Regions from separate parts of the Paenibacillus litoralis genome, predicted to be linked through region 1. Evidence: riboswitches for the same ligand, from Rfam matches in the RefSeq annotation. Region 1 holds a riboswitch; the other holds the start of a gene.
What was found. Region 1 has a riboswitch for cyclic di-AMP ahead of ACKGJP_RS24525 (NlpC/P60 family protein). Riboswitches for the same ligand answer to the same signal wherever they lie in the genome.
Positions count from the first base shown of each region.

Region 2: another riboswitch for cyclic di-AMP. It lies ahead of ACKGJP_RS04730 (hypothetical protein); the one in region 1 lies ahead of ACKGJP_RS24525 (NlpC/P60 family protein).

Region 1 is NZ_CP176395.1:5,767,253-5,774,668, forward strand. Features, by position in the region: gene ACKGJP_RS24515 (DUF58 domain-containing protein) at 1-981, opposite strand, end outside; gene ACKGJP_RS24520 (AAA family ATPase) at 986-1,945, opposite strand; cyclic di-AMP (ydaO/yuaA leader) riboswitch at 2,361-2,572, shown strand; gene ACKGJP_RS24525 (NlpC/P60 family protein) at 2,574-3,479, shown strand; gene spoVAE (stage V sporulation protein AE) at 3,569-3,934, opposite strand; gene spoVAD (stage V sporulation protein AD) at 3,937-4,956, opposite strand; gene spoVAC (stage V sporulation protein AC) at 4,958-5,434, opposite strand; gene ACKGJP_RS24545 (DUF421 domain-containing protein) at 5,485-6,345, opposite strand; gene ACKGJP_RS24550 (DUF1657 domain-containing protein) at 6,567-6,773, shown strand; gene ACKGJP_RS24555 (glucuronate isomerase) at 7,135-7,416, shown strand, end outside.
Region 2 is NZ_CP176395.1:1,118,081-1,125,496, reverse strand. Features, by position in the region: gene ACKGJP_RS04750 (sensor histidine kinase) at 1-1,017, opposite strand, end outside; gene ACKGJP_RS04745 (rhomboid family intramembrane serine protease) at 1,261-1,911, shown strand; gene ACKGJP_RS04740 (acyl-CoA thioesterase) at 1,996-2,508, shown strand; gene ACKGJP_RS04735 (SDR family oxidoreductase) at 2,651-3,493, opposite strand; cyclic di-AMP (ydaO/yuaA leader) riboswitch at 3,993-4,159, shown strand; gene ACKGJP_RS04730 (hypothetical protein) at 4,282-4,644, shown strand; gene ACKGJP_RS04725 (DUF4855 domain-containing protein) at 5,497-6,570, opposite strand; gene ACKGJP_RS04720 (AraC family transcriptional regulator) at 6,809-7,416, opposite strand, start outside.

The sequences.
Region 1 (7,416 bases):
GCCGTAACTGCTGTCCGCTTCGACATCGGTCAAATGATTCAATATGCTTTTGAGATGGCCGGTCCCGTTCCGCGGCTCTATGTAGGTCGAGTCCGTACCGACGGACAGCAGACCCAGCGCCAGGTCCCGCTTCATACCGTATTCGAACAGCGAAGCCGCCACCGAAACCGCGCGTTCGAACTGCTCGGCTGAGGCGTAATGCTTCGTCCTGCGGTCGAGCACGATCATCGTTTTGGGCAGTGATTCGCGCTCGAATTCCTTTGATTTCCATGTGCCGGTTTTGGCCGTCGCGTTCCAGTGGATGCGCGATAGCTTATCTCCGTAAATATATTCGCGCACGCCGTTTATTTGCGTGGTTTCCCTAACGGCCCGCGTCGTTTGCGAATGATGGTGCATGCCCCTCAGCATGAGGTGCAGCTGCTTCCATTCCTTGATCGGCACGCGCTGCGGCAGCACGCTGAAGCTGGTCGGGAGACTCATCTCCCCCTTATGCTCGAAGATGCCGAAAATATCCTCCGTCGAGCATTCCGTCGCTTCAAAATGGTAAAAACCTCGGCGCAGCGGCGGCGTCACGTATTCCACCCATCCTCTGCGGTGCCAATCCAGCACGAGCGACGTATCGAACGACTGCTCGCGCCCGCCTTTGCGCTTCAGCTTGTCTTTGATCATCACGTACGGCACGGGCCAAAAGCCGGGCACATGTACGTTAAGCTTGACCGTAAGCGACTTGCCCGCTTCGATCTCCTGCTCGCCGCCGCCGGCTGAGAGCGCCCGCGTGCCTTGCGCTTTTGCGACGCCGCTCCATCGGCCGAGAACCAAATACACACTGATGACGCACACTACGGCAAACAGCATGGAAGCCAGCTTCCCGCCCTGAAACAGCAGAAACAGCAAGCTGCCGCCAAAGCAGCCGACCAGCACCCAGAAACGCTGCGACAGCCCGCTCGCTTTACGATCCATCCAACCGGTGAATTCGCTCATCGGATCACTTCTCCAATCGAACAGGCGTTCTCACCTGTTGAAACACCGACTGCAGCACCGAATCAGCGGTCGCTCCTTCCATTCGCGCTTCCGCGTTCAATATCAGGCGATGGCCGAAGACATAAGGCACAAGAGCTTTCAAATCGTCGGGAATGACATACTCTCTTTCTTGAAGCATGGCATACGCCTTCGCAGCCTGCACAAGCGCAAGCGTAGCTCGCGGGCTCGCCCCGAGAAAAACGGACGGGTGCTCCCTTGTCGTCCGGGCCAGCGCTACGGCATACTGCCCTACCGCTTCATCCATATGAATCTCGCGCGCTTTTGCCTGCAGAAGCGTCACCTCGTGCGCGGTCATGACCGGCGTGAGCGAATCGAGCGGGTGGCTTTTGCTCTGCTCGATGATCATCCGGTTTTCCGTTTGTTCGTCCGGGTAGCCGAGGCTGAATTTCATCATAAACCGGTCCAGCTGAGCTTCCGGAAGCACGTAAGTGCCTTCGAAGTCGATCGGGTTCTGCGTGGCGAGCAGAAGGAACGGCGCCGGCAGCACGTAACATTCGCCGTCTACCGTGACATGTCCCTCTTCCATCGCTTCAAGCAGAGCCGATTGCGTCTTGGTCGTCGCTCTATTGATTTCATCGATAAGCAATATATTCGTTATGATCGGACCCGGCCGGAACATAAACGTTTCATTTTTGGGATGATAAATGGAAACGCCGGTAATATCCGTAGGGAGCAAATCCGGGTTGCACTGAATACGGCGGAATTGGCCGTCGATCGATTTCGCAAGCGCTTTAATCAGCACCGTCTTGCCGGTGCCGGGAACATCCTCCAGCAGAACATGGCCTCCGGCGAGAAAAGCCGTGAGCAGCAATTCGATTTCTTTGCTTTTCCCTAAAATACAAGCTTCCAAGTTCGCATTCAGCTGTTTAATAACCTGAGTCTGCTCTTTCCAAATGGCGTCCATCTTCTGCTCCTCCTCCAACCGGGCTATCGGTAAACTTCCCGTCCGAAAACGGTTACGGAAAGCACCAAAAAATGTTTTCTAAACAGCTGGGAAATCTATAAAGGATCAATAAAAATTCCCAAAAACAAGTAAATGCACTCGCTTTTTCTAGACTCTTCTTCATTCTACAAAATTTCAAATTGGAAGTATACGTGCAATCTCGATAAAAAATTTTGTAAATTCGTACATTTCTGAATATTGCAGCGCTGAAATTTCGGCGTTTGGAAATCCCACCGATCCGTTTCCATTAATTGTGCGGCTCCAACATATTGCGCGGTTGAAGTCATTTGTGATAGTCTTTCAATTGATCATGATCCTTACATAAGGAAGAAGCTTACGCTTTACAAGCGTGAAATCCTTTACGGAGGAAGTTCAACACAAAAAAAGGTCGAATCCGGCGCAGCAAAAGCGTCGGTACGGGGGACGATCCACAAGGACGCATCAACGAAGGCTGCTTTTCGGCAAACCGCGGAAGCCGGCTGTTTCGGGCATGCTCATAGGGGTGAATGGTGGCGGCCGACCCGCCTTCTAGGGAATACCTCTTCCCGAACCCGACAACTAACCTCGGAGACAACTAGGAGGAAAGGCTTTGAATTTTTGGAAAAAGAAAATCAGAAACGCAGCGCCGATCGTACGTCAACATGGAGGCTGGAAAACGGTAGCGCTTACATGCGGTATCCTTACAGCGGTCCTATTTGCCGGCGGCCAAGCGCAAGCCGCCGCAGTCGACACTAGCGCCAAGGTACAGGTTAACGACGCTTTGGTTTCGTTTCCCGAGTCTCAGCCTTTTATCGACGAATCCGGCGTGCTGCAAGTGCCGCTCCGCACCGTCATGGAAGCAATGGGCTACAAGCTGGAGTGGAGTCAAAAGAACGCGGACATCCAGGTTACGATCGGCGGCGGCGCACATACGGCCGTTATCACGACCAATGATGCGAACGCGACGATCGACGGGAAGCCTCGCACGTTCGAACACGTACCGCAATTCGTGAACGGGGCGATATACGTTCCCGTACGGTGGATCGCCGATACGTTCGGCAGCATCATGCAATGGGACAACGACAATTGGATCGCCATTTTGGGAGCGGACGGCAAGTTCCACTCGCCTGCCTGGTATAAACCAAAGCCGGATCCTGCGGCAGATCTGATCGACGTCGCGGAACAGTACATGGGTACGCCTTACGTCACGGGCGGCTCGACGCCGAACGGCTTCGATTGCTCGGGCTTCGTACAATACGTATTTGACAAATTCAACGTCGACTTGCCCCGCACATCGGCGGATATGTACGCTTCGGCGGGATACGGCGTATCCGATCCTCAGCCGGGCGACCTCGTCTTCTTTGCCGACCGCGGCAGGGTTTTTCATGTAGGTTTGTATATGGGGAACGGCCAGTATATTAACGCCTCGTCCGGCAAAACGCGCGGCGTAACGGTTACCAGCCTCTACAGCAGCTGGAGCCAGAAGTACTATGTCGGCGCCAAGCACGTGCTTTAGCCGCTTAAAAAGTCAAACGGCATCCTCCGTCCCAAGTGACGGAAGATGCCGTTTTGTCGTTTCATTCTAGCATTGTTTACAGGTATGCCTCAGCCCTTCGGCCTAAAGAACAGCGCCGCCAGGAACGAAAAGATGATCGCCGAGGAAATGCCGGCGCTCGTTACTTCGAACATGCCGGATACGACCCCGATCCAGCCGTGGAGCCGCAGCTCCATCAAGGCGCCGTGAACGAGCGAGTTGCCGAAGCTCGTAATCGGCACCGTCGCGCCCGCTCCGGCGAATTCAATAAACCGGTCGTATAAGCTTTTCCCGCCGATCTGGATGCCGTCGACGATAGCCCCGATCACGACAAGCGTGCTCATCGTATGGGCCGGCGTCAGTTTGCCGATATCCATGAGCAGCTGTCCGAATACGCATATCGCGCCGCCGATCACGAACGCCCAAAAAAATTGCATGATCATGCCGTCGCCTCCTTATTCTCGATGGCAACCGCGTGCGCGATGCATGGGATGCTTTCTCCCTGCTGGAATGAGAGCGGGGAGAGCAGAGCGCCGGTCGCAACGACCAATATTTTATTCAGCTCGCCCGAAGCCAGCTTCTTCAGCAGATGCCCGTAGGTGACGACGGCGGAGCATCCGCAGCCGCTGCCTCCCGACTGGACGCCCTGCGAGTTCACGTCATATACCATCAAGCCGCAATCCTTGTAGGTCGTTTGATGAATCGGAAAGCCGTGCTTGTCGAACAGCTCGTTCGCTATGTTGTAACCGACCGTGGCCAAATCGCCGGTTACGATCAGATCGTATTCGCTCGGTTTCGTGCCGAAATCGCGGAAATGGGCTTGAATCGTATCGACAGCGGCAGGCGCCATGGCAGCCCCCATGTTGAACGGGTCCTTAATCCCCATGTCGATTACCCTCCCGATCGTGGCCCGCGTGACAACCGGTCCGTCTCCTTTTGGGGCGACGATAGCAGCTCCCGCCCCCGTCACCGTATACTGAGCGGTCGGAGGCTTCTGCGAGCCGTATTCGGTCGGGTACCGAAACTGCTTTTCCACGGTACAGTTATGGCTGCACGTGCCGGCCATGGCATACTTGGCTGAGCCGGAATCGACGATCATGGAAGCGATGGCCAAACTTTCCATGGAGGTCGAGCAAGCCCCAAAGACCCCGAGATACGGAATCGAGAGCGTCCGCGCCGCAAAGCTGCTGCTGATGATTTGATTCAGCAAATCGCCGCCGACGTAGAACTGCACCTGCTCTTTCGTAATGCCCGATTTCTTGATCGCCAGCTGGGCCGCCTCTTCCATCAGCATTTTTTCGGCCTTTTCCCATGTTTTCTGCTCCAGCGTCAAGTCTCCGTGTACGATATCGAAGTCGTTGGCAAGGGGCCCCTCCCCCTCGTCCGGACCTACGACAGTGGCAGCCGACAAGATGACCGGCCGGTTTTTGAAGCGCCAGCTTTGATGTCCCTGCAGCATATTACTGGCCCCCCGTCCCGAAAATAAGGTGCAAAATACCGATCACAAACGCGGACACGACCCCATATACGATAACGGAGCCCGCCAGCTTGAACATATTTCCCCCCACGCCGAGCACAAGCCCTTCGCTCTTATGCTCAAGCGCGGCGGAGCAGAGCGAGTTGGCGAAGCCCGTAACCGGAACGGACGAGCCCGCTCCCGCCCATTGCGCGATTTTGTCGTAAATGCCGAAGGTAGTCAGGATGACGGATATCAGAATAAGCACGGCAACCGTAGGGTTGCCCGCGGTTTTGTCGTTGAAATCGAACCACGCCTTGAACATCTCCATCAGTCCTTGTCCGATCAAGCAAATGAAGCCCCCGACGAGGAAGGCCCGCATACAGTTTTTGCCGACGGGCCTTGGCGGTTCCTTTTGCTTGGCTAGCTCCTGGTATTCTTGCTGCGTCGGCGTCATGTTCTTCGTCTTGTTGTTGGCCATATCGGGTTTCCTCCATTCGTATTTGGACGGCGCGCGGCCGGAGCCGCTAATTACCGCTTCAACAGGGGCGTTACATTGGCAATTTCCCGTGTCAGGCGAGCGGCACAGTCATCATACATCGCTTTCGCAGATTCGTTGTGCGTAGACATGCCGAACAATTCCAGATCGGCTTCGCACTTTTTGAGCGCCGACAGCAAGAGCGCCCTGGCCTGGGGAGCCGGCACGTTGATTTGATCGTCGAACAAATCCACATACAGCTGTCCGTGCGCATCAACCTGGGCGATAAACACATTGTCCGCGGCTACCCCTATTTTCTCCAGCTCGGTGCTGAGCCATCCGCGGCTGAAGCCGCTTGTCGCAAGCCCCTCGTCCATAATATTGCCATCGATAATGACCGTTTGCGGTTCCTGCTCCGGCGATTGGGTAATGCCCAAGGAGGCCGGCGTCAAAGGCTGCTGCTCCTTTTTGAGCAGAACGCTTAAGTCTCCGCTCGGCTCCAGCATCGCGAATTCGACATCGGCGACCCGAAAGACGTTTTTCGTACGCAGCGATTCCAGCAGTTCGTCCCCGGTAAACCGCTCTTTTTTCAAATTGTCCTCCAGTATTTTGCCGTCCTTGATCATCACCGTTCCCTTCCCCTCGAACCATTCCCGAAGCCGTTTGCTTTTGAGCGTAAGGTATTCAAGAAAGAACGGAACCGCGAACCAGACCAGGATTGCCACGATACCGTGCATGTAGTGGGCTTCCATGTCCGTCGACAGAAAACCGGCCAATTCTCCGAGCGCAATGCCCGTTATGTATTCGAAAAACGTGAGCTGGGATATTTGCTTTTTCCCTAAAATACGGGTCATCGCAAACAGGATGGCAACGGCTCCGAGCGAACGTATCGCGATAATCATCCAGGGTGGCACTTGAATTCCCCTTTCTTATGCACATTTTCAAAAGAGCCTTGTTGTAAATGACCGTCGATGTAAATTATTCGCCAAACGCCCCACACTTATGAGCCATTGCCAAAAAGAAACGCTGACGGCAAATCCGTCCAATTTCTCATGGCGAGGCAAACCGGACATACATGAGATACCGGGGAAATGGTTATATTAGTTTTCGGGAAAAGGAAAGGAGTTGAAAAGCAATGACAGTAGCATCTCAAGTAAAAACGTGCTTGGCGTCATTAAAAAGCGCTCAAGCGAGCTTGGAATCGTTCGCTCTGAACACGCAGAACCAGGAAGCGAAGACGATGTTCGAGCAAGCGGCGCAATCGACGCAGCAGATCTGCGATCAAGTCAATTCTCGCGTTCAGCAGCTGGAGCAGGAAGAGCCGCAATATAAAGGCTTCTAGGCTTACTCCAAGCAACAAAAAAGGCCTGATGCATTCGGATGCATCCAGGCTTTTTTGTCATTTCAGCAGATCGGCCAGACTTAGCAATAAAAATACGAGCAGTATGAAAAGCACCAGCACGAGAAGAACGAATCCGGCAACAGCGCCCATCGCAATGTCTCCTTTTACGACTTATTTGGAACAAGTTTCAAAGCCGCCCTTCATTCCGTTACGGCAACCGCCAGGCTCCGGGCGTTTATCCCTTTTTATCAGCGTATGTCACGGGCAATCGGTTCGGTTGGGTATATGCCTAACGAAGCAAAAATGATATAATACCATTGTTCACGTTAACAATTGCATAAGAGAGGGGATTTTCTATAGCATGGCAATTCAATCGAAGCACGCACTGCACGCTTTTGTCGAGGAAACGGTGCGGGATACGCCCGTCACCGATATTCATACGCACTTGTTTGCCGAATCGTTCGGCGACCTCCTTCTGTGGGGAATCGACGAGCTGCTCACGTATCATTATTTAATTGCCGAAACGTTCCGCTATCATCCGAATATGGCTTACGAACAATTTTGGAGCATGACCAAGGAAGAACAAGCGAACCTCATCTGGCAAACGCTTTTTATCGAGCACTCGCCTTATAGCGAAGCATGC
Region 2 (7,416 bases), 4.1 Mb from region 1:
CTTCACCTCGATCAAGACGTCGAGATTGTCCGTTTCAAGGCTTTGGAACGCTTTGATCAGCTTTTTGAGCGGCTTGTGAATCATCACATTGCCGAATAGGGAAAATACGATGATCACGATCACGGAGAACGCGGACAACAGGCCGAACCAGACGTTAAACTTTTTGAGCGGCCCCGTAATTTCCGACTGATTCATATAGGTGTACAGCGTTAAGCCCAAAGAACCGATCCGGTTATAGGTGACCCTGTAGCTTTGATTGCCGGCCTTCATGACGGTGCCGCTGCCGTCGTTGCTGCCGTAATAGCCGATGCCGTCAGGGGATCCGACCGCCTTCAAGCTGCTCAAGACCTGCTCGTTCCGGGCGAGCGTAATGATGTTCTGGAAGGAGTCGTCCGCAAGCAGCGCGCCGGAGTCGTTCTTCGCGTCAACCAAATGGCGCAGCGTCTCCAGCAGCATGCTTCTGGATAACTCCAAATAGAGGATGATGCTTGCATTGTTCGCCGGCTCGATAAAAAAAAGCTTCTCGTTCTCCTGATAAATCGGCGGCTTCTCCTTCGGATCGAACAACCTGTCAATCATGTCGAACTCTTCGTTCGGCAGCGCCGATATGCCGCCTTTCGTCGAAATCGTTTTACGGAGCGACTTGATATATACGCCGGCATTGACGATGTAAGCGCTTGAGTTATGGACCGTGGCGATACGCTCCTTCACCCGGTTGACAAGCTCCACTTCCTCATAGCCTTCCAGCGTGCCCGCTATGAAGCTGAGCTTCTGCAGATCGGAATCGTTGAGCGCTTGCAGCTGCTGATTGCGGATAAAGGAAATTTGATCGTTCAGCTGCTTGGAGTAAAACTGCGCATTCGTCGTAATCGAGCTGGTCACCTGCTGCTTGATGAAGGAAAGCCCCGTCATATTGATCCATAGATTAATCAAATATACCGAAAGGATCAGCGCGGCAAATAAAATTATGATTTTTTGATAAACGAAAAGCTCGAGCTTGAAACGCGGCTGCTTCACGTAACCCCTCCTCAGAAATACGGAAAAAAAGGTGCCACTCTATCATAGAGTCCAAGCGTTCCCGGCAGCAATATCAATTTGTTTACTTCCTTCTTGTATGTTTACCTGTCGTCCCCGTGAAGACAGTGTGATTATTCGCCTGCTTCTTGGTATACTGTTGGGAAGAAGGGTTTTACAAAGAACTTTCCCGTACGATCGACTGTTCCATCAAGACCATCGCAGCATAGAAAGGAGGGATCGGCGATGTTCGCCAGAACGGAAAGCTTAAAGCAATATATCCGGCTGTATCCGGTTACGACCGCTTTAATCGTCATTCATCTAATTCTCATGGGGCTCATGGAGTGGTACGGCTCCTCCCGCGACACGGAAACGCTTCTCCGGTTCGGCGCTCTGTTCGAGCTGCCGGGTGTGACGACGGAGCCTTGGCGGTACGTGTCGGCCATATTCCTGCATATTGGCTTTTCGCACCTGCTGTTCAACAGCTTTACGCTTTACGTGTTTGCGCCTCCGCTTGAGATCATGCTGGGCAGATGGCGGTACGTCCTTTTTTATCTGATCAGCGGGATTGCTGGCAATATTGCCAGCATGTGGCTGCACCCGGATTATTTCGTCTCGGCGGGCGCGTCAGGCGCGATCTACGGCATCTACGCCGCTTACTTGTACTTGGCGATTTTCCGCAGAGACATCATCGACAAGCAGACGAAGCAGACGATCGTTACGATTATCGTGATCGGCTTCCTGTATTCGGTTATCGTGCCGAACATCGATCTGTACGCCCATTTCGGCGGATTCGCGGGCGGGTTTATTACGATTGCGCTGATCGCGCTGTCCATCAAACGCAGATACCGGAACCGGATCGAACGCCAAGAGCCCGGAGAGCACGCCCAAGAATAAAACCGGTTTCCTTTGCAGCTCACGCCGTTTACAAAGCATCCACCACATAAACGTATATTTCAAGACAAAAGGGGTCGCACAAACATGGAAACCAGATACGTCAAAGAATCGAGAACCTACAAAACGTCGCGCATCTTTCCGACGGACGTCAACAATCACAACACGCTGTTCGGCGGAAAACTGATGTCGTATATCGACGATATCGCATCCATCTCCGCTTGCAAGCATAGCCGCTGCTCGGTCGTTACCGCTTCGACGGACTCCGTCGACTTCTTGTCCCCGATCCGTCCGACGGATTCGGTATGCTTGGAATCGTTCGTCACTTGGACGGGCAAAAGCTCGATGGAGGTGTTCGTCAAGGTCATTACGGAGGATTTAAGAAGCGGGAAGCGCGACATTGCCGCCACTTCATTCCTGACCTTCGTCGCGCTCGATGAGAATAAAAAGCCGGCGCCCATTCCCCAGGTCGTTCCAGAGACGAACGAAGAAATCATGCTCCACGAATCCGCGAAGCAGCGGGCGGAAATGCGGAAATACCGGCGGGAGGAAAGCAAGAAGTTTTCCGACCACTTGATCATGAACTTCCCTTGGGAATAAGCGTAAGCAAGAAAAGGGCTATCCAAGTCTCCTTCCCGGAGCATCTTGGATAGCCCTTTTCTGTACCCGTCGCGACGTGTGAATTCGTGGATCAGCTCGCCTGCCGCCATTCGGGAGCGAAGCCTCTTCAGGCAATAAAGAGTTACGGCCGCTCTGCGCCGGTCCATTCGAGGCTTTTGGCGTACAGCCGCTCCTGCAGGGCGATATCGTAGGAAGCGGCTCCCGTCTGCTTGATCTGCAAATCTTTGTAATACTTCCCGGTCCGGCCTTCCATTTCCGGCGACGAAGCGAGAAACAAAGACGTCTGCGCCCCCTGTTCCGGCGTCTTCATAAACAAACGCATGAGAGGACGCAGCGGGGCCGGCGCGAACTTGGCCGATTGCGGCGTGTAAACCGCTCCCGGGTGGAGCGCGTTAATCGTTACCGCAGAGCCTTGCAGCCTCTTGGCAAGCGTATACGTCATCATGATGACGGCAAGCTTGGCCTCGCCGTAGGCGGCGAACGCCTTATAGGCGGGCGGATTCAGCGCCGTATCGGCGTTGATCGTTTTGGCCTGCACCTGCGAGGCCACGTTCACGATACGGGACGGCGCGCTCGCTTTGAGCGTGTCCAGCAGCGAGTGGGTGAGCAGGAACGGCGCCAAGTAATTGACGGCGAACGTCATCTCAAAGCCGTCCTTGCTGCTTTCGCGCTTCGAGAACATGCCGCCCGCATTGTTGACCAGTACATGCAGCTTGCCGAAGCGTTCCCGGAATTTCCGAGCCAGCTCCCGCACGTCCTCCAAGGACGAAAAGTCGGCCGTCAGGAGCTCGATATCGCCGTTCCCGCTAAGCTCGGCGACTTCTTTGCGGGCCGCTTCGCCGCGGCCGCGGTCGCGGCTTACCATAACAACCGCGGCCCCTTGCTTGGCAAGGCCCAGCGCAGTCGCTTTGCCGATCCCCGAGTTCGCTCCGGTAACCATCACTATTTTTCCGTTCATCGTCATGACCGATCCTCCCGCTTTCTTCGCACAAAATATCCCGATAAGATCAATGGTAGTCCGTTTTGCAAGAACATTCAAGGAGAAACGGATATGCAGTTTAATCGGTTACGTTCGTTCCGGCCTCAAGACTCCAGCGCGGTGATTACATCCTCTCGGTTTCCTGTTTAAGCGGATCGTAGATGCGCTATTTTGCAGCAAGTCCCTTGAATGCGATACGCCGCGGAACGACAGTTCGTTATTCGGCCGTAATTCGCTCTACATCGCCGATATTACCGTGAATAAGGCACCTCGTTCCGCGAAATGCCTATCTACTCGCTAACTAACCGAAATAAGGCACTGACGTTCCGCAGCAGCTGCAGGCGAACCCCCGGTGTGGTCCCCGCAAAATATATGGCGAAGCGTTCGACGTGGATGTTAGACCCGGCGCACGGAAACGAAAGTATAATTTTTTCATTTTACTTTGCCGACTAATCACGGTATTATAGGATTAAATAGTTTCATGATTTAACTATCGCTGAGTTCCCGAAAGGGAAGCGGGGGAACCATTCGAAGCCGGTTCGCAAATCCGGTTTCATGGGGTGAATCTTGAGCATACCTCGTATGCTCGGGTAGGGCACTCTCAAGCCCGAATCCGACAGCTAACCTCGTAAGCGCTTTGAGAGAGAACCGCTACTCGCGCCTCTACCGCTTATTTCGCTAATCGTAGAAGCCGGAGCAGAGTTTCTCTGCTCTTTAGGCTTCTTTTTTGCATTCATTTTAGACCAACTTTCATCAAAAAGGAGAGAAGCATTATGATGAACGAACTGCGCAATCAAATCGAGGCTGCCTATCTGCAATGCCACTTGGAAGTATCCGGCCTGCAGGTAAGCGACATGGACGTCCGCATCGTGCGCAATCATATCGTGATCATGCGCATCGACGGCGACGAAACCGGGCAATCCCCTATGGCGCTCCCCGTATACGGCGAAGACGGCCACCCTCATGCGCTCGAAACGGATCGCGACCGGCTGCACGGGCTGCTGAAGCAGAAGCTGACCGACATCACGGGCTTTGAAGTGACGTCCATTCAATCCGACATCTATCTGGACACGGGCGAGAAACTGGATCTCATTCATTTTGAATCGGATGTCGAAAGCAAATTCATTTGCGACTGACCGTCGCCGCTCTCAAAGACTAAGAGCCTCCGACTCCACCAGCTGTGGATTCGGAGGCTCTTTGCATGCGTACCGCAGCTGCACATTCGCGGCTTACCAACGTTCGTAGCTGTGGGGGATTTATTCGGATACGTCCAACCTTCTCGGTTCTGAAACACACACTATTCGAGGTTGTTTAAAAAGCCCCCTTTTGATAACGAAGCAGAACAGGTGGGTTATTCGACATCGAATCTTGAATTCATCCGGTAACTGCGGTACTCACGTAGGTTTTGCCTACGCTCCGTGTCCTCGTTCCTCGGATTCATCCAACCTTCTCGGTTCTGAAAAGTGGCCTTTTTAAACACACACTATTCGTGCGTATTCGCATGATCTTTTAACTGGAAAACATGCTGTTAATTATTGTTCCTACGGGCTTCGTAACGTCATCTAACTGGAAAACTTACCGTTCATTCTGAGAATTCTCCCATTTGTGTAAGTAACATGCGGAATAAGATGGAGAAAATCCATTTAACTCCAAGCTGCAGATCAAACTGGCCATAATAAATGGAGTTTTTCCAGTTGCTTCATCCGAGAAGAGCATATTTTTTGGCAGCAAACAGGATACACGAATCGTAAAGAAGGCCAACCAAAAAATCTCCGGTTGGCTTACTAATGCGAAGAGGCAATCCCTCCGCCATTTTCATGGCTTTCGAGACAGCCTCCATCTCATTCCCAGACTGGACACCCCTGCTCCCATTCGCGTACCACGACTGTTGAAGCTCTTGCAGTCGAATTGAGTTCGCGTTCAGCGGCTTGACGCCGCCTGCTTCCGTAACCGGACGCTTTCTGCAGCCGCGTCAACTTGCCTTTCTCTCAGCCGATATACGTCCCCTTCGTGAACGCATAAATATCGTCGTACACCTTCCGGCCGCGTTCGCCGCCCTCGTGGTACAGCTCATACAGCGCATGAACGTCCTGATAGTAGGCCATTACCGCCTCCCGCATGTAGCCGAACGCAACGCCGCCTTTCAAGTAATGGTAGAACGTTTCCCGGTGCTTTTGGCTGGAAAGAACGGCCGAATCGAGCTCGACCTCGATGCCTTGGCCCGTCTGTGCAGCGAGCTGAGCGGCTTCGCGAATCCGTTCGTACGTGGTTTCCTCCTGCGTGTAATGGTTCGGCTGCAAAATGGAGAAGTCGAAGCCGAACCGCTCGGCGTCCGCTTTAAACTCCGCTCCCCACCAAGGCGTCCAGCCGAGAACGAGTCCTTGCCCGTGCAAATAATCAAGCGTAAATCGTATATTGTCCAGCTCGCCGGTAATGCCGGGATCGACATCTTCCTGCATCCAGTAAAAGCCGAGCAGCTCAAGATGCTGCAAGTCCGCTTTGCGGAAGGCTTCCAGGAACGCATCGATATACCAGCGGACGGCGGCATTCCGGCTTTCCGTCGATTTCAGGCTATAAGGAACCGCCCGCGAACCGATACCGAAACGGACGCTCTGGCTGTCCGGGAACGGGAGCATCATCAGGACCTTGGTTTTATGGTCCGGGCGCCCGAGTTTCTCCTTCGCTTCCGCGACCGCCTCGTTCAAGGCGAACAGCTGCCGGTTCTCCTCGAACACGCGGCGAATGATCCATCCCCAGTCGTCCGCCGCGCCGGGGACCGAGTCGATCACCCACTCGTAGAACCGGTGGAGGCTGCCACTGGCCGGCGTTCGCAGCGCGAGGAACAGGAACGTATCGAAGAAGAAGTCGTCGGGCTCGCCCGATTTATCCAAATGTGCCACGTATGGCCGGAACGTGTCTTTCGTCCACTGGCCGCAAGGAAGCTTGCCGCTTCCCTTCTTCTCGTAATAACCGCAATAGACGAGCAGAATGTGTTTGGCTCCGGCTGCCCGTTTGCTGCCTTGCGGCATATATCCTTGCATGTATTCGCCGATATTCGACAACGCCGTCTACTCCTTCTTAGAGGTTGTTCTCAGAAGTCGCCTACCCTGTACTCTCCTTCTGCTTGCCTTCTCGGTGCCGATAAGCCGACTTTTTGAACGCTCGCTCTTAGGGCTTTTTCCTTAGATTATAAAGCCGGAGGCAACGCAATGATTGAACTATCGGACAAAATTGTTGACCTATTATCTCCATTTGCTGTCGATGTGTCCAAATTTGCCTACCGACAGCCGTCCCGCGCTTCTACCTGCTCGACGCCGCGTATTTCTTGTAGTAGGACGGGGAAATGCCCGTATGCTTTTTGAAAATGCGGGAGAAATACGTCAAATCGTTGAAGCCGACTTGAAAGCAAACGTCCGTTATCGTCAGGTTTGCCTGAACGAGCAGCTCCGTCGACTTTTTGATGCGCAGGTTGATCAAGTAGTCGTTGAACGTTTTGCCGGTGAGATGCTTGAACAAATCGCAAAAATACGTCTTCGACAGCATCGTTATTTTGCACATCTGGTCCAGCCGGATTTCTTGATCGTAGTGCTGATGCATGTAATCGATCGCAGCCTTGATGAGCGGCCGGTATTTGTCCGCTTTATCGCCCATTTCCTTGACGGCGTCTTCGCGGTAGGCCCGGATAATGACGGACAGCAGCTTGAGCAGGCTGCCTTTGATCATCAGCTCGTAGTAAGAATCCCGGGCCGTGTATTCCTCCAACATGCCGTATAGCAATTGGCTTACCTGATGGTCGATGCTGCCCGTAAGCGTGATTTTCGGTTTCACTTTATCCTCCGCCGTCAGAAACTGCTCCAAGTAAGCGTAATCGAAAAAATCGTTCTTAACGGGCGATTGCCGGTACCGGT